Regions from separate parts of the Chryseobacterium sp. FR054 genome, predicted to be linked through region 3. Evidence: riboswitches for the same ligand, from Rfam matches in the RefSeq annotation. Region 3 holds a riboswitch; each other region holds the start of a gene.

What was found. A riboswitch is a leader RNA that binds a small molecule or an ion and turns the genes downstream of it on or off. The one in region 3 is predicted to bind cobalamin.
Region 1: linked by a shared signal. The riboswitch ahead of AC106S_RS21475 (TonB-dependent receptor) and the one ahead of AC106S_RS10685 (acyl-CoA thioesterase) in region 3 are both predicted to bind cobalamin.
Region 2: linked by a shared signal. The riboswitch ahead of AC106S_RS06915 (TonB-dependent receptor plug domain-containing protein) and the one ahead of AC106S_RS10685 (acyl-CoA thioesterase) in region 3 are both predicted to bind cobalamin.

What each region holds. Positions count from the first base shown of each region.
Region 1 is NZ_JBXDSA010000006.1:140,695-149,033, forward strand. It holds gene AC106S_RS21470 (YncE family protein) at 1-1,089, opposite strand, end outside; gene AC106S_RS21475 (TonB-dependent receptor) at 1,086-3,116, opposite strand; cobalamin riboswitch at 3,226-3,411, opposite strand; gene AC106S_RS21480 (transporter) at 3,575-4,504, opposite strand; gene AC106S_RS21485 (cytochrome-c peroxidase) at 4,522-5,577, opposite strand; gene AC106S_RS21490 (MbnP family protein) at 5,561-6,388, opposite strand; gene AC106S_RS21495 (hypothetical protein) at 6,589-6,957, opposite strand; gene AC106S_RS21500 (superoxide dismutase) at 6,961-7,635, opposite strand; gene AC106S_RS21505 (SCO family protein) at 7,752-8,339, opposite strand, start outside.
Region 2 is NZ_JBXDSA010000001.1:1,509,894-1,518,232, forward strand. It holds gene AC106S_RS06900 (DUF2752 domain-containing protein) at 1-34, opposite strand, end outside; gene namA (NADPH dehydrogenase NamA) at 89-1,141, opposite strand; gene cdd (cytidine deaminase) at 1,245-1,727, shown strand; cobalamin riboswitch at 2,541-2,716, shown strand; gene AC106S_RS06915 (TonB-dependent receptor plug domain-containing protein) at 2,749-4,590, shown strand; gene AC106S_RS06920 (YncE family protein) at 4,605-5,648, shown strand; gene AC106S_RS06925 (hypothetical protein) at 5,740-8,085, opposite strand; gene AC106S_RS06930 (hypothetical protein) at 8,045-8,339, opposite strand, start outside.
Region 3 is NZ_JBXDSA010000002.1:731,064-739,402, forward strand. It holds gene AC106S_RS10680 (MutS-related protein) at 1-1,373, shown strand, start outside; gene AC106S_RS10685 (acyl-CoA thioesterase) at 1,393-1,776, opposite strand; cobalamin riboswitch at 1,891-2,070, opposite strand; gene AC106S_RS10690 (hypothetical protein) at 2,124-2,924, opposite strand; gene AC106S_RS10695 (ATP-binding cassette domain-containing protein) at 2,957-3,622, opposite strand; gene AC106S_RS10700 (GEVED domain-containing protein) at 4,019-5,089, shown strand; gene AC106S_RS10705 (endonuclease MutS2) at 5,474-7,621, opposite strand; gene AC106S_RS10710 (GNAT family N-acetyltransferase) at 7,708-8,217, shown strand; gene AC106S_RS10715 (hypothetical protein) at 8,214-8,339, shown strand, end outside.

The DNA.
Region 1 (8,339 bases), on a different contig from region 3:
GGTTTTCCATTTGAATTTTCCGGTTTTGTCGAAACAGTAGACGTACCCGGTGGTTACATAATTCCGGGCATCGGTAAGGTAGATATCTTCTGTATAAGGATTTACCGCAATTCCGTACGGTGCTTTGATTTCGTCGGCGTACTGCTGGTCAATGATCTTATTGGCGATTACCTGCTCTGTTTTCACATCGATAATTCCGAAAGTTTTAACATAGCTGTGGGTATTATAATTAAACTCATTGCCATAGTAATAGAGTTTGTCATTCACGATTGTCATTCCGCTTACCGCGACATGAAAGTCTTTTTTTACAGCTCCGGTAGCTGCATCCACAAGAAACAGACTGGACGGGATATTGTAATAATCTCCTCTGGAACTTACGTAGAGATCTCCGTAATTATCTTTTCTGATGCGGTGAAGATTAATGGCCACATCAATTTTTTTGGTCTCTGTAAAACTGTTAAGATCAATCACAGAAACTGTTCTGTCATAATTCGGGAACATATAACCTCCGGAATTGGCTACATAAAGCTTATCTCCGATAATCTCCATTTCTTCGGGCTGATAACCTACCACCACCTGTCTTTCAATAGCCAGTGAAGTTGTATCAATTTCCACTACTTTTCCGGGTGGCGAATTGGGATTTAATTCAACAGGACCTGCATAGCTGCTGGCATACACCTTTCCTCCCTTAAACTTCATATACCGGCAGTTCTGAAGCTGTATGGTCTTGATACGTTTCGCTGATTTGGCATCCAGCACTTCAATTTTATTGGAAACATTCACCACTACATACATTTTACTTCCGTAGATCATGATGTCATTTCCTACATCCCCGAGTTCTTTCACCACATTCGGATTGATCTCTCCGTAGATATTCCGGTGATAGGTTCCCGTAGCATAATCGAAGTAATCAAGGGTACATTTGTTACTTCCCATATTTCCTTCATTCAGAAGGTAAAAACCTTTGATGGCTGTATCTTCTCCGGTGCTTACCTCTTCTTTTTCCGAGGGAACAACGTAATCGTCCGTCCGGCATGAGAACAGACAGAGAAAGGCAAGAGCCAGAAGGTAAAAGTTTAGTTTTTTCATAATGTAAAGCTTACAATGAGTTTAAAATTTCTTCCGGGCATCGGATAATTCCTTACCACGTCATAATATTGATTGAGGACGTTATTGACCTCAAAACCGGCTTTGATCTGATGGGCATGCCAGTTGAATTTTTTCTGAACCGATAAATCATGGGTATACCACGGCTGAAGATAATTGGCACGGATGTTATTCAGCTGTGCATCATAACGTTCTCCGGTATACATGAAACTGTAATTGAAACTCCAGTCTTTATAATCCGCCATCATGGTAAAAGTCAGGGCATGCCAGGGCACATAAGAGATCTGGTCTCCGTAATAATCTTCTTTTTTATCGGTATAATCTCCTGCTCTCTGATAGGTATAGCTTACCAGAGGTTTCAGTTTCACCTTATTGATATCAAATTCAGCCTGAACATTGACATCTGCTCCCACAATCCTTACTTCTCCGAGATTCGTCATCATCCACCGGAACAGATTGGTGGTAGGAACTGCGATGATTTTATTTTCCACTTCATTATAATATCCGTCCGCTTTCACATAAATTCCTTTAAAAAATTCATGATCATAAAGTTTATGGTAGGTAAAACCCACGTCATACTGATTGGTAAATTCAGGTTTCAGCATCACATTTCCGATCATGGTGTAATACAGATCATTGAAAGTTGGCATCCTGAAAATCCTTTTATAAAAGGCTCTTATGGTAAAATCTTTTGAATCAGAGGGCTGATAGCTCAGAAATGCAGAGGGGGTCCATTCTGTTTTATCGGGAGATTTTGCATTTTTCTCCACATTTTCATGGACAAACGTTCCAAGTACACTTCCCAGGAATTTAAACCTTCTCCACTGATAGGTCGTGGCAAAAGCCAGCAGTGAGGTATATCGTGTAGGAAATGAAAAATCCCTGAGACTGGCATTCAGGTTATTATACTGGAAGTCCAAACCTGCACTTACATCCCAGTCTTTGGTAATCGAATAGATATTGGACGAAGAAAAGTAAAGTTCTCTCTGGATATAGGTATTATCAATGCGCAGGGCTGTTGTTGATACATTGACCGTATCCAGGAACCTGGAATAATCGTAGGCAAATTTGGCTTTCACCTGGGTTTCAAACTTCGGAAACAGCTTTTTTCTGAAACTGGCCTGAATAAAATAGTTTTCATCCAGCATCTGCTGTCCTTTAGGCCCGAAATCATTATTCACGACAGCAGTGGGAATTCCCCGGTCTGAAATATATCCGTAACCGCGTACATTCCAGCTCCCGTTATTAATAATTCCGTTAAAACCTGTTTCAAGACGTTTAGCCTGAATATAGGAATCATATCTTCTGGCAATCGTATCATTGGCAACAGAGCCGTCAGCATTTTTCTTTTGGTATTTATACTTGTACAATCCTCTGCTCTGCACAAACTCCGAACTGAAGCTTGCTGCCACCCGGTCTGAAATCTTCTGCTCCAGGCGGAACGAAGGATTAAACAGGCTGATGGACCCAAATTTAAGCCTGACCGTTACATTGGTTTTCTGATTTCCTTTAAATACAGGAGTTTTAGGCTGAAGATAAATAGATCCTGAAGACCCGAAATCTTTTGCAGGCTGAAAGATCTCACTTTTCTGACCGTTGTACAAAGAGATTGATTCTATATCATCTAGGGAAAATTTCCCCAGATCCACCACTCCGTTCTGGGCATTTCCAAGCTGAATGCCGTCATAGAAAACACCGACATGCTGGCTTCCCATGCTCCGGATATTAACAGTTTTCAAACCTCCCATTCCGCCGTAATCCTTGATCTGAACACCGGAAAAATATCTCAGGGCATCCGCTACCGACTGGCTGTTCAGCCTTTCCAGCTGTTCGCCTGAAAGAATCTGTGCGGGAAGAATTTCTTTAAAATCTTTTTTATAAATCCGGACAGGAAGAATCGTTTTCTCCCGGATGCTGTCCTTAGACTGTGAGAATACAAGATGAGAGGCCGTCACAAAAATTGCGACAGCTCCCTTTTGAAACAGAGAAGCAGTAAGTTTTGTCACCATTAGCTCATTCAGAATAATGATGACGCTAACGGATATAAGAAAGCAACGACAAAGCACAGCATTCACTGCACAGAATCATTGTTGTCCTAAGCTTTATTCCACGAAAGCGTCAAACGTTCATCTTCTGGCAGGTCTTCTGACTTACTCCGTTTCTGAAATCCTTCCCATTAAAAAAACAGTGGATATATTCTTCAGAAACTTTGGTGTGGAGCTTACAGCAGCGGGTCTGTCCCGGATTTTCACCGGATTCCCTTTTAAGCGCTTTTTACGGCTCACCAGATTCCGGCAAAGATAAACAATTCCTGACATATTCAAAATCTGAAATAACAAAATGATTCTCAGCAGGATAAAAACATTTCACAAGCTATGTTCCCTGCAAAAGAAAAACCTTACAAACGAGAAAAGCATTTGTAAGGTTTATTAAAAAAAGTATTTTCTGATCGGGGATCATTTATTCATCAGATTCCGATATTCAGAAAAATACTGAAACGTGATTTTGCCTCAATATCTCCTCCTGCCAGCTCAGTATAAGCAGGCAGCATGATCTCACTTCCGAGACTGAACTTTTTATAAGATGCTTCAAAGCCCAGCTTGCCATACAAAGCACTTCCTGATGTACGGGGCAATGTTTCTCCGTACTGCCTGTTGGTATCATACACCTCGCCCTGAAGCCCGGCTTTGGCAGAAAATATGGTTTTATCAGTTCCTGTGATCCGGTAAAATCCTGTTGCTGCATAATTCCATTGATTCCCGAAACGATAATGTTTTTTGTTTTCAGTTTTCACTGTATAGTCCGTATTGATAAGCACTGCCAGTTTATTCTTCTGGAATTTATAATTTAAAGCTGCCTGATAGTCCCAGCTGCCTGTTCCGAGCTGAAAACTCGGATTAACCCCGGAAATTCCTTTTTCATCAAATTTTCCCAGAGGAATTTTTATCCCCAGGCCACCATTCAGCTGATGGGCATTATCTTTCGAATTAATGATCTGATAAATTCCCATCAGATTCAGATCCCCGATTCCATTGATGCGGATGTCTCCCTGCCAGGTTTTCTTTTCGTGAAAATGAAAGGGCAGACTGGCGTACACACTCAGTTTTTTCGTCAGAGGAATTTTTCCCCACAGCTGAAGGGTATTGAAATACTGGTCCTGTGTAAGATCTTTCACAAACAAATTTTCTTTTGCCTTATAATGCTGGGCAAAATATTTAATGCCGATAAACTGGGGATTCAGCAATGATTCGAAACCTGACGAACCATTTCCGGCCGCACAGCCGCAGGCATCACAGTCATCAAGCGATATTCTGCTAAAATCACCGGATACCTCCATGCTGTCTTTAACCGTTTTAGCATGAAATCCTGCAGATAAAGCCATTCCTATTATTACCATTATTTTTTTCCTGTTCATTATTCTGCAAATTGGGGATTAGAAATAAAGTTTTTATCGGAAAGCGTTTTCAGAAAAGCGATAATCAACTGCTTATCCTGAATGTTCATCGCAATTCCGGTATGCCCGTTCTGTTTCAGTTTCGGATCCAGGTTAGGATGGTCTTCCACTCCATCGGAATAGAAATTGAGAACCGCTTCCAGCGTATAGAATCTTCCGTCGTGCATATAAGGTGCAGTATATTCTATATTTCTAAGGCCCGGCACCCGGAACTTCATCCAGTCGTTCTGATCAAGGGTTACCCGGTAACGCCCGGGATCTTTAAACTGCGAATTATAATACATTCCTGTATTCCTGAAACTCTCATCGGTAAATAATTCTCCGCTGTGGCAGGAAGCGCATTTCTGCTGAAAAAGGGTCATTCCCTGAGATTCTTCCACAGTCAGTTTTTCTTTTCCCTGCCTGAATCTGTCATATTTTGAATCTGCGGAGATCAGGCTTGCCATAAACTGAGACAAGGCTTTCAGTACTCTTTCTCCTGTGATATTTTCATCTCCGTAGGCCGCTGCAAAAAGCTTTTTATATTTCGGATCTGCTTTCAGTTTGGCAATGGCTTCCGGCATCGAACTGTCCATTTCATTCACATCTGTGATGGGAATAATAGGCTGTTCATTCAGATTATGAATTACTCCATCCCACATATACCTTTTCAGAAATATCATATTCTGGATAGGCGGCGCATTCCGGATTCCTGTTCTGTCGTCTACGCCATGACTTACATTATGTCCGTGGTGGGTAAAAGCATTTTCCTGAATATGGCAGAATCCGCATGAAATGGTATTGTTCCCGGAGAGCTTTCCTTCGTAGAATAATTTACGGCCAAGCTCCACTCCGTTTTTGGTGACCGGATTGGAAGTTTTATCAAAAGTCATTTCCGGGAAATAAGACGGAAACTGTAAAGGGTAGGCTTCATCTTTCTCCAATGGCTGCATCACCTCATCTGAACAGGCTGTAAAACTTAAAAAGCCAATCAAGAGCAGCAATAGTCTTGTCAGTATATTAATCATTGTGAACATGGTCTACTTTAAACATTTTTGCCAGGTTATCCGTAACATCCACCAGATGCTGGTTTGATCCCATTGCCATATCGTTATCCGCATTCAGTATAAGGTTTTTGGTCCCGCTCAGAAACTGATTAAGATCGGCCAGGATATGAACGGAGGGTTTGATCTGGCCGGTCACTCTCGCGGTAACCGGAAGGTTCAACGTAATTTCCCGGTAAAGATCAGGGGTATTGTTAGCCGTTACATTTCCCATATTTCCGGTGTGGTTCATAAATTCTTTATCTGCTGATCCTGTACCGTATTTCCCTTCCAGTTTAGCAAAAACATAGCCGGCGGCCCATGACCAGGACATTCCTTTCTGTTTTGCCCTGTTCCAGAATTCTGCCTGTCCGTCCTGTCCCAGGAGATAAGCCTTTTGGCTGAGCCCAAGTCCGAATTTTATTTTCTTATAATTGTTTTCAGGAATACCCATCAGATCCAGATAAATAACCCCCGCTTTGGCATCTGCCTGATCGATGATGAACGCTCCTTTGTCCGGATTGTTTTCATTGTATTTAAATTCATTTCCGTTTTCATCAATCAGAGTGATATTGCTGACGATGTATTTCAGTGTAGAAAACTTGTACTTCTGCCCGGCAGCTGAAGTCTGTACTGTTTGATCCAGTACAATATTTCCCAGGTTATTAAAGCCGTTTTCGAATTTTATCTGGATATTTCCTGCAGAAGAGTCCAGGGAATTATCGTCATCACAGTTCTGGCATGATGTAAAAGCAGCCAGCGTAAAGGCCGCAAAGAATAATGATAAAAATTTACAGATTTTCATTTTGATTTTTTAAGTTGAATTTTTTGAAATAAGAACAGTGCTGAATATGTGGAAATATTCAGTTTTTTGATTGACAGAAGACAAAAGATATTTTTAACACTTATGTTATTTTAAGTGATGAAATAAGAGCAAGTAAGTTTTTCAAATAAAAAACTCCTGCCACTTTTGAAGTTAGTCTTTCGAATAAAATAAATAAAAACTTAAAAAACCGGTGGCCTGAATATATGTTTCAGAAACAGAAATGAATAGTCATCTTCATAGACGAAGCTGAAATTGAAAAAAGGTATTTTTTCAGTGATGATAATTTCTGTAATCTCAGAAGGAATATAGGTGTCCAGAACTTTCTGTCCGGAAGTCCTGGTTTTGTTTAAAGGAGAAGGATCGGTATCGTTTGTTTTGGCAAGTTCTTTACTGAGGTAACACTTTCCGTTACAGTGAACTTCCGGTCTGCTTTTATTGATACACAATACTTCTGAGATATAATCATAATTTACAGCATATTCCGCCAATGGGATCAGAGGTCTGAACGCCATATAAAGGGTAAGGAATATGCTGCAAATTAAATTCATGTTTTATTTTTTGCTTACGGCTTCATCGTATCTTCTGCTCACTTCCTTCCAGTTCAGCACGTTCCATATCGCGGTAAGGTAATCCGCTCTTTTATTCTGGTACTTCAGATAATAAGCGTGTTCCCAAACATCAATTCCCAGGATCGGAGTTCCTTTTTCTTCAACAACATCCATTAAAGGGTTATCCTGATTAGGGGTTGAAGAAACGAATAATTTCCCGTTTTTATCCACAGACAGCCATGCCCATCCAGAACCGAAACGGTCTGCTCCCGCTTTGCTCATTTTTTCTTTAAAAGCGTCCATACTTCCGAAAGTTTCATTGATTGCTTTCAGTAATTTAGCGGAAGGCTGGGTATTTTTCTCAGGGGTAAGAACTGTCCAGAAAAGTTCGTGATTGTAGTGTCCTCCGGCATTGTTTCTTACGGCAGGCGGAAGTTTGGAAACTCCTGACATGATCTGAAACAGGGTCTGTTTTTCCTGCGGAGTTCCCGCAATGGCTTTATTCAAATTCGCAACATAGGCTGCGGCGTGTTTTGAATAATGGATCTCCATAGTCTGTGCATCGATATTTCCTTCCAGCGCATTGTATGCGTACGGCAAAGGAGTCTGCTTAAACTGTGCGAAAGCGAACTGTGCAGCGAATACTGCGCTTAAAGCCGCTATTTTCAAAATCTTCATAACGTTTTGTTTTTATGGTTGAACAAATATTTCTTTTTTTAAGAGGGGAAGCCGGAGGAGGGAAGTTTTGATTGGTCTTTTTAATCAAAGGTTTCCTGCTATTCTTTCTATTCTCACTACTTCAGCAGCTTCTTAATATCCTCAATGAGTTTTTCACGGTCCGGATGGTATTTCCCGTTCAGTTTAGGGGTTTTTCCTTCCGGATCTTCATAGTTTAATCCTGAATAATACAGGATCGGCATATTGTCTTTATTGTACCGGCATCTGATATTTCCTTCCTGATCTACGAGAGCAATCATTCCACTGTGATTCAGGCTTTCGCTTTCATCTTCTTTATCCCCCACATAAATATTGAACTGATCTGCCAGTTTTCCGATATACCCCCGGTCTCCAGTCAGAAAATGCCAGTTGGGAGATTTTGCGCCTACACTCCGGGCATGTTCCTTTAAAGCTTCAGGTGTATCGTTTTCCGGATCAATACTTATGGATATGATCCCGAAATCCGGGCTGCTGATCTCGTCTTCAATGGCTCTCGTATTCCGGTTCATTACAGGACAGATGGTAGGACATTTACTGAAGAAAAATTCCACCAGATAAACTTTTCCCAACATATCTTTATTGGTGATCTTTTTACTGTTCTGATCTGTCAGTTCAAAATCCGGCACCTTCATTACCGTATAAAGATTCTTTTTAAAATACCCCAT
Region 2 (8,339 bases), on a different contig from region 3:
TGGGACAGGTCAGCATAAAGTCTTCTATGTTCATATTCCCTGTTTTTGCTAATAGTGAAAAGTTTTCTGCCTGCTGTTGGTCATTTTATTATGAAGAAATTTTTGCTCTGGAGTACTGATGCGGGAAAAAGCATTCTTCATTCATTTCAAAGGCTCCCTGTACCGCGATATAGGGATTTCTTAATATTTCCCTGGCGACAAATATCAGATCTGCATTTCCGTTCTGAAGGATTTCTTCCGCCTGATCGGGTGTAGTGATCAATCCGACGGCACCGGTTCTTACTCCTGCCTGATTTTTTATCTGAGAAGAGAAAGGAACCTGGTACCCGTTAAAAACTGAAATTTTTGCACCGTGAATATTTCCGCCGCTGGAAACATCTACCAGATCAACGGAATGGCTTTTCAATATTTCAGCCAGCTGAACACTGTCTTCAATATCCCATCCGTTTTCCGCGTATTCGGTTCCGGAAATTCTTACAAAAAGAGCGGTATTTTCGTCCAGTTCTTCATTCACCGCCTCAACAATCTCTATCAGGAACCGGATTCTGTTTTCAAAACTTCCTCCATATTCATCAGTTCTTATATTGGAAAGCGGGGACAGAAACTGGTGGATCAGGTAGCCGTGAGCTCCGTGGATCTCTATGATATCAAATCCTGCCTTCACGGCTCTTTTTGCCGCTTCTTTAAAGTTCTGTACCTGCTGCTTCACCTCATCAGTGGTCAGAACATGGGGAATTCTTTCTGAAGGATGATAGGGAACCGGGCTCGGAGCCAGAGTTTCCCAGCCTTCTTCAACAGAGATCTGTTTATTATTCCACGTAGAGCCTTTTCTTCCTGCGTGGGCCAGCTGGATTCCTATTTTACTTTCCGAATGGGAATGGACAAAATCAACGATCTTTTTAAGCTGATCTGCCTGCTCATCACTCCAGATTCCCATGCATTTATTCGTAATTCTCCCTTTCGGTTCCACTCCTGTGGCTTCTACCATAAGCAGTCCTGTTCCGCCCTGTGCCCTGCTTCCGTAATGCACAAAGTGAAAGTCATTGGCCAGTCCGTTTTCGCAGGAATACATACACATCGGTGACATTACCCAGCGGTTCTTCAATTCTATATTTCTGAATTTTATTGGTGTATACAGCATTTTAAACTTTTGAATTTCAGGTTCAATGATCTGATGAACAAAAATATTGCCCACCTGATTAAAAAGAACTAATTTTAGCCCCCCTTTTTTAGTCCTACAATATATGAAAAAAGACATACAGATCAGTTACGAGTATTTTAAAAACAGCAGTGAACTGAGCGATATTGAAAAAAAACTATTCGAAAGAGCCAAAGAAGCCCGCGAAAATGCCTATGCCCCCTACTCCCAGTTTCTGGTAGGATGTTCTGTCCTGCTTGAAAACGGAGAGATCTATTCCGGCAACAACCAGGAGAACGCTGCTTTTCCGTCCGGGCTGTGTGCTGAAAGAACGGCTCTTTTCTGGGTAGCCGCCAACTTTCCGGATGTGAAGATTAAAAAGATCTTTGTAGTGGGCGGACCTAAGGAATTTCATGAGAAAAATCCTCCGATCCCGCCATGCGGAGCCTGCCGCCAGAGCTTAATAGAATTTGAGACCAAGCAGAACGAGAATATCGACCTTTATTTTTCAAGTATGAATGAGGAGGTTTACAAGGTACATGCGATTAAAGATCTGCTTCCCTTCTATTTTGATTCATCGTTTTTATAAATGGAAGATATATTGCTTTTTGCCACGAATAAAATATCTGTGTCCGTGGCAATAAAGCTTTTTTAATCACAACAGTTTTTTACGTCTCATCTGAAAGTTTAAAGTTTTGCTTATAGAAATTCACTTAAATTCTTGGTAAAGAATCTACCTAATCCATGAAAATTTTATGCTCGCTGATCTGGCAGATTAAGCAGATTTTTACAGCATCGTTATTCAAAACCTTCATAAATATTGTTCCCGCAAATCTCACAGATAACACAGATCTTTTTCTGGAAAATCTGTGGAAAACTCAAATTTCATCAATATGATAACTGTATTTTTTGGAACGCAAAGTTTGATGCACAGGCAATTTTGAAGAAAGTAAAGTTCAGAATCAACTCCGTTGATCCGATGAAGCGATGGATTAGCCTTCGGCTGTCTTAAATCTTAAAGCAATCGATCACTGTTCAGGAAAACTGCTGAAAATCTTTGAATTTTTTTGTGTCTTAAAAGCTGTATCATAATTAAAGTCCTTACGCCCTTGCTTTAAACCGACAAAAAATCTGCATCATCTGCTCTGTCTGCGAGGAAAAACATACCCATAAAAATCTGTGAAATTCGTGTATTCTGCGAGAAATTCAATATTTGATTGTAAAATGGATGAAAATATTTGATCTTCTTACACCATAAAACATGATAATAATTCAATTTATCAGGAGATTACTTTAAACCAACAAAAAATTTACGTAATCCATAGAGTTTGACAGAATCCCTCCTGTTCTACCCATTTATCGTTTCATCTTTCTGTCCTGTTGTCTAATACATTTAAAAACTTATCTTTGCAAAAATTTTGGTTTCCAGTCTATTGGAAATAATAGGGAATTGGGTGAAAATCCCAAACTGTCCCCGCAACTGTAAATCGTAATAAGAGATTCTGCAAAAAACCACTGTTTATACGGGAAGGTGCAGAACGCGAAAGTCAGGAGACCTGCCAGAATACTAACTAAAAATGACTTGCTTCCGGAGGAGAAGTAAAATTAGTATGGATATAAAAAGATCTTTATTACTGCTTTGTTCGTCATACGGCAGCTTTCTTTTGGGACAGGAGAAGGCCATTGATACCATTTATATATTCGATAACCAGATGAGCAGGGTGAAACAGTTTCACTACGTCAATACGATTACTCCAAAGGATATTGAGAAAAATTCGACGAATCTTTCCGAGCTTTTACGTTTTCAGTCGCAGATTTATATGAAGGAAAACGGCCGTGGTGCTGTTTCTTCACCTTCATTCCGGGGAACGAGTGCCGGACATACGGCTTTTGTATGGAACGGCATCAATATCAATTCTGTATTTTTAGGGCAGGGAGATGTGAATAATATTCCGCTTTATGGCTATGATGAACTTGAAATAAAAGCAGGGGGAGGAAGCGTGCAGTACGGAAGCTCGGCCATCGGCGGCAGTATTCACCTGAATAATAATCTGGAATTCAACAGAGGATTCGGGGCCTCGCTGTATTCTGAGGCAGCTTCATTCGGAACGTATAATAATTTTGCCAAAGCTTCTTACAGCAATGAAAAATTCAGCTTTAAAGCATCCGGAAGCTATGTTATCAGTGAAAATGATTATAAGGTTCCTGAGTTTGTCGTGGGAAGTTCTCCTTATAATAACCTCAACGGAAAGTATTATAATACGACTTTCAATATCGGGGCTTCTTATAAGATTGCAGACCGTCAGACGATTTCATGGCAAAACCAGATCTTTGATGCATCCCAGCACTATCCTATTTTTGAACCTAACGGGAATAAGACCAAATACAATGCCCAGACTTTGAGGAGCCTGATCTCCTGGGACGTAAATACAACGAATCTTTCCAACAGTTTAAAGGCTGCCTATACGGAGGATAATTTCCAGTATTTCGGGGATATCAGCCGTCCGAAAACGAGCGGTGCGGAAGGAAAGAATTATATTTTCAGGAATGATTTCAATTACTTCATTACTCCTAAGATCAACGTCAATGCGATCGGTGAATTCCAGGTCAACAAAGGGGAAGGCTATGAATCGGGACTCGGTAATATCAGCCGTAATGTAGGAGCCATAGCGGGTCTTATCAGGTATTTTGCTACAAAGGATCTCCGTTTTGAAGCCGGTGTCAAGCAGAATTTCATCGAGGATATTTCTTCTCCGCTCCTGTATTCTTTTTCAGGGAAATGGAATGCTTTGAAATGGTACCATACCGGGGTAAGCTTTTCCAGAAACTTCAGGTTTCCTTCTTTTAATGATCTTTACTGGCAGCCGGGCGGGAACCGTGATCTTAAGCCGGAAACTTCCATCAATATCGATATGAATCATGAGTTCGTCCTGGGTGACTTTAAAATTATGCTGAGTCCTTATTATATGGATATTAAGGATTATATCAGCTGGTTACCCACTCCTTACGGATACTGGGGAGCTTTCAATACCTATAAAGTTGAATCCTATGGTCTGGAAACCCAGGCTTCATTCTATAAAAACTGGGGCAAACACGCACTAAAGCTGAATGCGGGCTATACTTATTCGCGATCGGAAAACAAGGAAACCCGGAAGCAGATGATGTATGTTCCTTTCCACAAAGCCAACGGAACGGCAGAATATCAGTACGGTTTTCTTAAAGTGTATGTTCAGGGTCTTTTCAACGGTCTTACTTACACGACTACGGATGAAAACAAAGCGATGTCGCTTGATCCTTATTTTATCTTAAATACCGGTGTTTCTGCAACGCTTCTGAAGAAGTATACTTTAGGAGTCAAGATCAATAACCTGACTGATACTGTTTATCAGACGGTGTACTATTATCCCATGCCTAAAAGGAATTACAGTATTTACGCAACCATTAATTTTTAAAACTGAAATATATTATGAAATTACACAGACTTTTATCTCTTCTTTTTGCTTTCGTACTCCTTTCAGGAATTTATTCGTGTAGCAGCGACAATGATGAGCCGGAAGAATACTATGGAAACGGTTTCCTGATTGCCAATGAAGGTAAATTTCAGTCTCCTACGGCAGAAGTAACTTTCCTGAGCTCTGATCTGAACATTCAGAAGAACAACATTTTCTCTTCCAGCAATGGCGGGACCATACTTGGTGATGTACTGCAGACCATTGCCTTCAATGGTGATAATGCTTATCTTCTCCTGAATAACTCCAACAGGATACAGGTCGTTAACCGTGCTAATTTTAAAATAAAGGGAGAAATTAAAGCAGAACTTGCTGCTCCCCGTTATATGGCTTTTGCCAATAACAGCATTTATGTAACCAATGATAAGTTCGGAGGCGAGAAATATGTAAGTGTTTATAAGCTATCGGATAACTCTTTCATCAAAAAAATCCCGGTTACCGGTGCTGCTGAAAGAATTGTAGAAGCAGGAAATAAGATTTTTGTACAGAATGCTTCATACGGATACGGAAACAAGATCACTTACATCAATACTTTCACAAATGAGGTACAGGATGTAATTGAACTTCCTAACGGAGACATCACAAAGATGATCGCCGACAACCAAAATGTGTATGCTATTGCTGCCGGTACTGCGGATTCTTACATTTATCAGATCTCCAATACAGGATCTGTGGTAAAAACCACTACTTTAACGGGTATTGCGAATGCCAAGAATCTGGAAATCTCTAACGGCAGGTTTTATTTCAGCTCAGGAACTAAAGTTTACGCGATGGATATGGCAGCTACCACAGCTCCTGCTTCACCGCTGTTTACTGTTGCAAGCAGCGCAGATCCTTATTCTGATCTTTACGGATTCAGCGTGATCAATGATAAGATTTTCACTTCCGATTCCAATGGATTTACAGCGGGCAGTAAGATCGTTATTTACTCTGCTGTTTCAGGAACAATTATTAAGACATTAACCGCCGGACTGGGTTCTAACGCGGTGTATTGGAATTAAGAAAATAATACTCCGGTATTACTATAAATTTTTATTTTTTTTCATCATTTGTGTTTTTTTTCCGGCCGCTTCTCCGAAGCGGCCGGATTTTTTATCTCCTTGCCTTAAAATATTCCGCAAAGGAATCACAGCCGCTCATCATATCAGAATAGTGATCTCCGTAATTACCGGCCAGATCCTGGTAGTATTTGTTTTTCTGAAGTCTTTCTTCTTCATATCCTTCAGAAGCATAAAAATAGTCTACGGCTTCATCCTGTTTAAAATCCAGTTTATAATTTTCGCATCTTCCCTGCATTCTCAGGCAGAGTGCTTTAAATTTTTCTGTTTTGGCCTGTTCAAGTGCTTTTCCGTAATACAATTTAGCCAGATTTGCAGCATTGAACTCTTCATTATCTTCACGGACTGAAAAATTTCCGGAAGAGCTCAGGCTGTACCTTTTCATCATCCAGGCATTTCCGTACTGTGTCATATTGTAATAGCAGTTGGCCACCAGAAAGTAATAGTAATCTCTGTCTTTTTCACCGGGATTTTCTGCCCTGCCAATATATTCTATCAGTTTTTTGGTAATACTGATCTTACTAAGCCTGAATTCTTCTTTTTTATCGATAAAATCCGGGGTATATCTCAATTCATAGAAAGGGTTTTCGGAAAATATTTTCCCGGCTACTTTATCATCTTCTTTTTCTCTTTCCCAAAGCGCGGATTGTCCGTCAAAATAATTCTCACCCAGTTTCTGAAAAACTGCGAGAGCGGGCTGAAGCTTGTTTTCACGGATATATTTGGTTCCCAGCAGATCGTAAAGTTCATTGATCTGGACCTGTTTCAGAGGATGGTATTGCCGGTAAAAAGCATCTCCGGTTTTATATAAGCTTTCCGTCTTACTGATGAAGCTTTTCAGCTGTCCGGATGTATATACAGCATCCAGGTAGTCAAAATAGTCGGCGTAATAATCTGTATAGGTCTTTTTAGTATTTTTCAGGGATTTATAGAAGACAGAAAAGTAGTCATTCTGATAGCTGGTATCCAGTGAAACATATAAAAGTGCGGCATAATCGGTGTTTCCCAGATATTCAAGTTCTCTTCCCAAAGCAAAAATAAAATACTTATTATGTTTGTTTCTGAGCAGAATATTTTTGGTTTCTTCCGGAATTACAGCCTTTCCATACTCCTGTCCGGCAAAGAGGTTCAGGGTTTTGATCAGTTCCAGATTCTGCCAGATTCCACTGTTTACGGGAAGCATTTTTTCAAGTCCGGCAATTTCTTCCAGGCTGCCTGAGTAATTCCGGGTCATGAGCAGGAGTTCGGCTTTCACCAACCTCCAGAATTCCGGATTTTCTACTTTTGAAAGATCCGCTGAACTGACAAATTCCAGAACTTTTCCGGCGTATTCACGGTCTGTTTCTGTTCTTTGTAAAATCCTTTGTATGGATTCCTCTTCAGGATCATTATCGCTGGTAAAATAATTTTGTCTTATAGCCGGTTCAAAAAGGGAGTAATAAGGGGTATAAATCCAGTCTTCCAGTTTGCTGGTTTCTCTTAAAAGCAGGAAGCTCAGTCCTTCTGTTCCTGCATCTACTGCATACATTTTTTTTAGATTCTCCAGATTTTTTTCCGGATTGTAAACTCCGTACATGAGAAGAACCGCTGATCTTTCAGAATTATTTTTAGCATACTTCAGCGTTTCTTCCTGAGGAAGTCTGGAAACAAAAAGCTGCCATGCCACGAAACGTTTTGCAGGAGAAAGCGCAAACACTTTTGCCAGGTAAAGGTTTTTCAATCCCGGATTTTCTTCCGCAACAGCTTTAAAGTAAAGCGCCCACACATCAATCACCGTACCGGTGTTACCGGCAGAGAAATATTGGCCATAAACCCGGTTAAGGGTTTTCATGTCGTCCTGATAGAATGCAAGCCTTACAGCCAGAAAGGCGTATCTTTTCCTGATTTCCATATTCCGGCTGCTTCCGGCAAAGGAAACTGCTTTTCCAATCAGTTCTTTTCTCTTTACTCCGGCGATGCTGTCTTTTCTTTCCCACGGATCGTCCTGCCAGGTATTGAAATATTCACAGTTTTTGGCAAATTTCAGATAATCCAGGGCTTCGGTGTCTTTCTGTGCATACAGATATTTAAGAAAACTGTTTTTCCGGTCCGGCTGTATGTCGGAATAGCTGTAATGATTGAGAACGTCTTCTATATCTTCCAGGGAGACTTTATTTCTGCAGTATTTTTTCCACAGTTCTTCGTTATCACGGGCATCGGCTCCCACTTCCGGTTCTGCTGTAAAGCCTAATGCCGAATAATAAAATGAAGCATAGTTCCGGTAAGGTAAATTCTTCGGATTTAAAAAGGAAAACCGCAGATCTTCACCGTAAGGATAATATCCGCAGGCCGTGATAATGCTATTTAGCAAAACGGCTATAAAAACTGCTAATTTCTTCATCGGTGTAGTTGTTTAACTGGTTTTCGTCTAAATGAAACAGGGTTACCGTGACATTCTTATCGAGTTTCACATGCTTTTTAATCAGTTCTATTGCCTGAGTGATCTTATCTGTGGTTATTTCTTCGTATTTTATTTTGTCCCCAATTCTCAGGTAGGTCTGGTAATCCATCACCGTATCTTTTGTTACTTCATACCACATCGGCTTTATGGATTTCAGGCTTTTTTTCAGCTGATTTCCGTTGTATATAATTCCC
Region 3 (8,339 bases):
TCCTTTTTTTTAAACTGGATCACACAAAATCCAAAATAGGAAAGCAGTATTTTTACTCCAAACTGAGGATCATCCCTCAAAATAAAGATTCTTTCTTTGACCATTACGTTGACTATTGTAGTGAAAATAAAACGGATATTATTGAGAAAGAACTCGGAAAACTGAATAAATTTCATGATTATGAAATCATTGATCTGATTGAAAACAGAATTTTTATCAATCAGAAATACCTTAATTACGCAAAACTTTCACTTACCTTACTCTGTATTATCCTGGTCTGCGGCATTTTTGTGAAACCTGTTCTCGGATTTATTATTCCCTTGTTTTTAGTCAATGCTTATTTTCATTATGCCAATAAAAGCTACGTGGAATATTACAATGCCATTATTTCCAGATTATATACTGCCGTTATAGTAGCGAAAAATATAAGCAAAACAAAGGCTCTGGCGGAAGAATATAAGACAATTGATCTCAAAAGATTGGTGCGGGCCATATGGTCGGCAAATGCAGCACAACAATTGGCGAAAAATGAGTTTCTGATTGTTTTCTGGTTATTGCTGGAAATTGTCAGAATCACCTTCAATCTGGAGATTTTCGGATTCAGCAGGAATGTAAACATTCTGAATGCTTCCAAAGACAATCTGCTGAAAATTTATGAATATATCGGTAAAATCGATACTGCTGTGACCCTTTCTGAAATTAAGCATCAATATACGGTTTGCAAACCGGTTTTCAGTGAAAAGAAAGAGATAAAGGTAGAAAGAATCTATCACCCTCTGATTGATGGATGTGTGAAAAATGATCTGCATATTTCAGATTCCGGTATTGTTCTTACGGGATCGAATATGTCCGGAAAAACAACCTTTATGAGAAGCCTGGCTGTCAATGCATTGATGGCCCAGCTATTCGGATTTTGCTTTGCAGACGCTTATGAAGCTCCTTTCATGAAGATCTTAACCTCAATTTCAATTAAAGACGACATTAATGAAAACAAAAGTTATTATCTGGAAGAAGTATTAAGAATCAAAGATTTCTTTAATGAAAAAGACGGTTTTAATCTGATCCTGATTGATGAAATTTTTAAAGGTACGGGTACCAAAGAGAGAATTGCCATAAGTAAAGCTGTTTTAAAAGCCATGAACTCTGAACGGAACTTAATCTGCATTACCACCCATGATCTGGAAATAGCCAATTTTCTGGAAAGAAATAATTATGCCCTGTACTATTTTTCGGAAGAAATACAGGAAGATAAACTGCAGTTTACTTATCAGCTGAACCGGGGAATCAATCAAAAACCAAATGCCATAAGAATTTTGAAAATGTACGGATACCCCGAAGAGCTCATCAAAGAGTCCTACACCTATCTTGAATAATTATGGCAATGGAATGCGTTTATAGAATACGGATCGGTTTCTTGAATTCATCAATCGCTACAAAAGTGAAATCCCCAACAATAGCTCTTTCCCTTTCATAAGAATACATCTGTTCCGTATAGATTTCAACATTTACTTTCATACTGGTTTTTCCTACATAGGAAACTTTTCCGATCAGTTCTACAATCGTTCCGGCGGGGATCGGTTTTTTAAAGTCGATCTTGTCGCTGCTTACCGTTACCACTCTTTTACGGGCAAAACGGGTTGCTGTAATAAAAGCTACCTCATCCATCAGCTGCATGGCTGTCCCTCCGAAAAGAGTATCATAATGATTCGTAGTATTGGGGAAAACCGCTTTGAAAATTCTGGTTTCGGATGCTTCAATTCTTTCTTCTGTTGTCATATATCATTATTAATTAAAGCGAAATGAAATCAATTAAAACAACAGAACAATAACAGGAACCATAGGAATTCCTGAAACAATTCATCGGATCAATAAACTTCAAATCGCGAAAGTTTTTTGTTTAAAGAAAAGGCAGGTCTCCTGACTTGTAACATCTTTTATCTCCTTCCCGTGCCCTGCACAGTGGATCTTTTGATAAAGACTTCAGTTACTTACAGTTGCGCGACAGTCCGTGATTTTCACACGGTTCCCTTTTAATCTGCGTTAAGCAGAACCACTTTCTATGATGAATAAGTGCAAAACTTTTTCGAGTGCAAAAATAAGGATAATACAGAAAAGAACAGCAATTATTCCGGATTATTATAAATGATCTGGCTCATTACCCTTCCTTCCTTGATGGTCCAAAGGGTAGTGTACCTGTTTTCACCGGAACCGTTGATCATATAAAGATAGATGTGGTCATTATCAAGAGCCGTTACCCCGATATTGTTGAAATCCATGGTGGGCTGAAACATATTTTTAATAGCTTCACGAACAAAGACAGAGCCTCTTCCCGGCTGCTGTACCCTGATTGACTTGATCTCCATCAACCCCTCAGGAAGTTCACCCTTGATGCCCCACGGTTTTACTTTGTCTATGGTTATAATTTTTCCGTCAGCATCTTTTTCCTGTTTACGGTAGCTGGCATTGGAAGGATATACATCAATCACCACTTTGGTTCTTTGGGACGTAGGAATTTTAGGATTACTGTTGTCTGTAAAAATTAAGGATTTCCCGTTTTTAGATTTGGAAGGGGTAAACTGGGGAAGCTGGTCGATAAAAGAAATACGTCCTTTGTTTACCATTCCTTCTTTGTCAAGTGTTTCATATCTTACAAAAGGTTTATCATCGTCCTGTTTTTCAGGATATTTTATCCATATCCATTCCGTTTCTCCCGGTGCAGGTTTTACATAAACAAAAACGTCCCCTTTACGCATACGGATCTTATCGACGATTTTTCTGTAATCCTCCTTGTGTACCCGTACATTGGCATACCCTTCCTCAGCTTTTACAACACCGAAAGGAACTTTATTCTGCCCTTTAACGGATGCCAATAAAGAGAAAATACTGAAAGCGGATAGATATAATGTCTTGTTTACGGAAATCATGATAATTTTTTTTTGACCTTCAAATATATAAATTAAAAACTTTTCGGAAGATAATTAAATCGCCTCAGTTCTTCAAAATCGTTGATCTTTCTTAAATAAGTCCGGGAAAGAAGATAAACATCATCTGCCATCCGGAAGACAGGCTCATAGTTGTGATCGGAAATAATAATACCTTTACCGGCGGCCTGCCCTTTGATAATGCTTTCCATTTCATCACATAATTTAGGGGAAACCCCGCTGAAAGGTTCATCCAGTAAAATAAAATCCGCGTCGGAGTACAGAATCATAAGAGTTTCCACGATTCTTTTTTCTCCTCCTGAAAGATGCCTGGTCTTTTCATCTAAAAACGGTTTTATCAGGTCAAGATGATAAAGTTTTTCCCTGTTTTCTTCGTCACAGAACAATGGGATTAAATTTCTGATTTTAATGCTTTTCGGAAGGAAGGACGTACGCTGAGGCAGATATGCAATTCTGTTTTTCCGGTCGGACAGGGTTTTAAGAACAATATCATTATATCTGATAAACTGGGTGTCGCCTTTTACCGTTCCGAAGATGATCTGAAGCAGAGTAGATTTTCCTCCGCCTGAAGGTCCCAGAATTCCTGAGATTCTTCCGGTTTCGCAACTTATAAAAACGTCCTGAAGAATTTTCCTGGTTCCGAAAGATTGGGTAATACTGTCTGCATGAAGCTTTTTCATAAACCGGATACGATTTTTACCATTACACTTAACGATAGGGTAAAGACCCAAAGAAACAGTCTTGAAAATCCAAAATTGGCATAAAAAAAATATTCACCTTTCAGCCTTATTTCATAGATGAAAAAATGAAGCAGGGGAAGAATTAATAGAAAACATAACCCGAAATTTCCCATACTGAATCCACTTAAAAAAGAAACCAACAGAGAAAATAACACTGCCGGAACAAGTAGTTTCTGATAAAAGATCCGGAGAACCCTGATGTTTTTAATCATATTTTTGAAAATACAGGAAAAGTGTCTGTATAGATCATAAATATAGAATCTTTACTTTAGAAAATATAAAAATATCCGATTTTTTTGGTTTAATTTTAGGACGAAAATGTAATAACCATTAACTATGAGAAAAAAACTACTTTTTATGCTCCTGCTCTGTGCAGGAACGATGTGGCTTCAGGCAGCAGAAATTACCGGGAAAACGATTTCCGTAAGCAACTTCAAAACACCGGTGAATGTTATGGTTTCCAATATCGGAATAACCTCTGCGGATATCACCTGGGACCCGGTTCCCGGCGCAACCAGTTATAATGTGAGATTCAGGCCGGTAGGTAGTCCCGCCTGGATAATGGCAGTAATTACTTCCGGAGCTACTGCTTATCAGATTACCTCTCTTTCTCCCTGCACGGCTTATGAGGTTCAGGTTGCAGATGGAAATGCCCCTTTTTCAGCTTCTGTATTTTTTTATACAGGACTTAATTACTGTTCTTCCGGATCTACGGATTCAGGCATTATGCATATCTCAAATGTGACGGTAATTCCTTACGGAGGAGTACCCCAGATGAACAGTTCTTCGGGACCTTCCGGATATACCGATTACCGGAATGATCCGTCAAGAAGAGTACAGCTGTCCGTTGGAAGCCCTGTCAATACCCTGGCAGTAACCCTGGGTTGGGCAGCTCCTCAAAATACAGTATATATAACAGCCTGGATCGATTTTAATGCCAACGGAATTTTTGAAGCCTCCGAAAGAGTGATGACACAGTCTGCCAACTCTTCAACTCCCGCTGTTTCTTCATTTGCGGTTCCTTCTTTGGCCGCTGTTACACAATGCGGAGTCACAATGAGGGTGATGGTGAGCCAGGCACAGCCTTCAGATGCCTGCGGAACATTCACTTACGGAGAAGTGGAAGATTACGGAATAAACCTGGCCAATCCCTCCCTGTCTGTGAATGAAAATATAAAATTAAATGAACTGGGTATTTATCCTAATCCTGCTTCCGACATTCTGAATATCGAAGGATTATCCTCAGATAAAGCATCCTATGAAATTTATACAGCAACAGGACAAAAAACAGCTGAAGGGAAAGTCTCAGGAAATACAATTACAATCAGCAGGCTTACAAAAGGAGTATATTTCCTGCAATTAAAAGACAAAGATCATACAACCTTCCTGAAATTTATAAAGAAATAAGATTTTGTTACCCTTAAAATCTATGATAAAATTTACATTTCTTCAGGTCTGCAAAAAAGATGAACGCAAAGTTGATAAATAATTCTGCCTTATTTTGAGTGATCAAAGTGATGCGACTTCGTCGATGATGAAAAGGTAGTTATACGTACGCTTCATCGAATCAACGGGGATTCTTATCTTTGTCTCCTAAAATCAACTTTGCCTATAAATGAAGCCTTTGTGTTGAAAAAACACAATGAATGTGAATTAAATAACGATTTAAATGTAATACAAAAAATCAAATTTAGAAATTTATCACATGATCTTAATACAAACTTGATGGTTAAAAAATAAAGACAGCATTGAAAATCAGCGCTGTCTTTTATGTCTGTAAGGATAGATCTGTTAAATTCTTTCTAATTCTTCAGCGTCAATCGTGGTTTTAAAAGTTCCGTAGTTTACGATTACTTTATTTCTCGAAATTTTCTCAATCGTTCCTACACTGGTACTTCCGGTGATTCGCACGCGCTGGCCTACCTTCATCCATACCGCACGGTCACTTTTACGTTTTTCTTCAAGCTTTTCATTGGTTTCAGCGATCTTTTCGATAACATCTTCCTTTTTAAGCTGCTGCGTGATCTTTCTCTTCACAACCTGCAGACGTTTGGACTCGTCCTTGTCGGCCCCCAGCTTTCTGAATTTCTCCTGTTCCAGCAGTTTAACGAAATCTTTTACCACATCCTTCCTGGATTTTCCTTTCGTATAGCTGTCGATAAAAGTTTCAATCTTATTTCCGAACTGAAGTTTGCGGTGTTCCTCTTCATACAGTTTCTGGAAATTAAACAGTTTCTGCTGAAGCTGTTCATTCAGTTTCTGAAGATTGTCGCGCTTATCCTCAACCGATTCTTTTCTTTCAGCAAGGTCGGATTTCAGTTTTTCAACCTCAAACTTTTCCTGCTGCAGCTTTACAATCGTTTTATCAAGGTTAACGATATCGTGCTCTACTTTTTTCTTGGCAGCATGAATGATAAATCTTGGAATTCTGTTCTTTTCCGCCACTTCAAATGTAAAGGAGCTTCCTGCCTGTCCCACTTCCAGTTTATACATCGGTTCCAGTGTTTCCTCATTGAAGAGCATGGCCGCATTCTGGGCGTTCGGAAGCTGTTCGATTACCAGTTTGATATTCGTATAATGCGTCGTAATAATAGCAAAACTCTTCTTGTCGTAAAAATACTCCATAAAGCTTTCAGCCAGCGCACCTCCCAATTCCGGATCCGAACCCGTTCCGAATTCATCAATAAGAAGCAGGGTTTCCGCATCCGCCTCACGGATAATTCCCGACATTTTCTTCAGCCTTGAAGAATAAGTAGACAGGTGGTTTTCGATCGATTGATTATCCCCGATATCCGTCATGATCTTATCAAAGAAAAACATTTCCGATCTGGGATGTACCGGAACCAGAATACCGCTCTGGATCATCAGCTGAAGCAGTCCTACCGTTTTAAGGGTAATAGATTTACCTCCGGCATTGGGTCCTGAGATACAAATAATCCTGTTATGCTCTGTAAGGGAGAGGGTTTGAGGATGGATGGTCTTGTTTTCCTGCTTATTTCTCAGCCATAACAGAGGGTGGAAGGCATCTTTCAGCCGTAATGTCTTGTGGCGGTTGATTTTCGGAAGAATTCCGTTAACCAGTTCCCCGAACTTGGCTTTGGCTCTCGTAAGGTCAAGATCAAAAATATACACCTGGTATCTCCAGAGCTGTGGCTGGAATTCGGCCAGTTCAGCGGTAAGTTTTCTAAGGATCTTATCGATTTCCTTTTTCTCTTCCTCTTCGTTTTCCCGCAGCTTGAAATAATGCTTTACCACACTGTCCGGCTGGATATACGTAATGGATCCTGTTTTCGAAATGCCGAGAACCCTTCCCGGAACCCTTTTCTTGAAGCCTGACTTTACAGCCAGAACCCTCTGGTCTTCAATAATACTTTCGCGGATGTCATCCAGAAACTCACTCTGTCCGTAATTGAACAGGGCACGGTTGAAATTTTCCTGAATCGCTTTCTTGGCATGCTGGATCTCGGTTCTCAGTTCCTTCAGCACAGGAGAAGCCTCACTTTTTACTTCCCCAAAACGGTTAAAGACCTTATCTACCTTATCAATGATCTCTTTTCTGAACTCCAGAACAGAAACTTCTTCCATTAAAGTAGGGAAGGTTTCCGGCATGGTGGGGAAAAACTTCTGAAGTTTTCCGATCTGTTCCGTGATGGCTTTTATTTTGATGAAAGCACTGTTTTCCAGACGGTAATTCTCGATCAGCATGAGCTTCAGCTCACTTTCAATATCTTCATATTCATCGAACGGAATTGCATTTGAACTTTCAAAACTCGAAAGATATTCCGACGTTTTTTTCAGTGAAAGTTCCGCCTCGTCAATTTCCATCGGACGAAGTTGAAGAATTTTTTCTCTCGTTTTCGGAGAATACGCAAATGGAGAAATTTCCGCGAGCAATTGCGGAAATTCTAATTCGTTTAAATCTTCTTTGTCTATATACACAAGGCAAATTTACGGATAATTTGAGAATGAGCAGATTTGATCGTTTGAAAATGTTTGTAATCATCAGGATTCATTATTTTTGAAAAATGAAACTGGAAACCGAAAGACTACAATTAAAAGAAATCAGCGAAAGCCATGTTGAAGATATTCTGAAAATCCGAAGCAACGAAATCACCAATCGGTTTGTTCAGAGAAACTCTCCGAAAAATAATTATGATGCCCTGCAGTTTATTTTAACCATTAAAGAAAGAACTCAAAACAATCAGACTGCTTATTGGGGAATTTCTTTAAAAGATCAACCGGATCTGATCGGAACGATATGTCTCTGGAATTTTTCCGAAGACAGAACCGTGGCCGAAGTCGGGTATGAATTATTGCCGGATTATCACAGACAGGGAATCATGTCGGAAGCTTTGAAAGCCGTTTTGAATGTTGCTTTTAATGACCTGCATTTTCAGGAAATTCTGGCCATGACCAATAAGCATAATGAAAACTCGAAAGGCCTTCTTGTGAAACATGGTTTTACTTTAATGGAAGGCAGAATAGATGAAGGTTTTCCTCACAATCTTGTTTTTAGCTTAAAAGCCGGCAAATGAAATTAGGCAGAAAGAAAAGACTGATCAGTGAATTTTACAGAAAGCTCAAAGAGAAATTCCCTCAAAGTTCCGGGATAATCATAGAGCTGACGGATTCTATTCACAGCAATAGCCAGATAAGA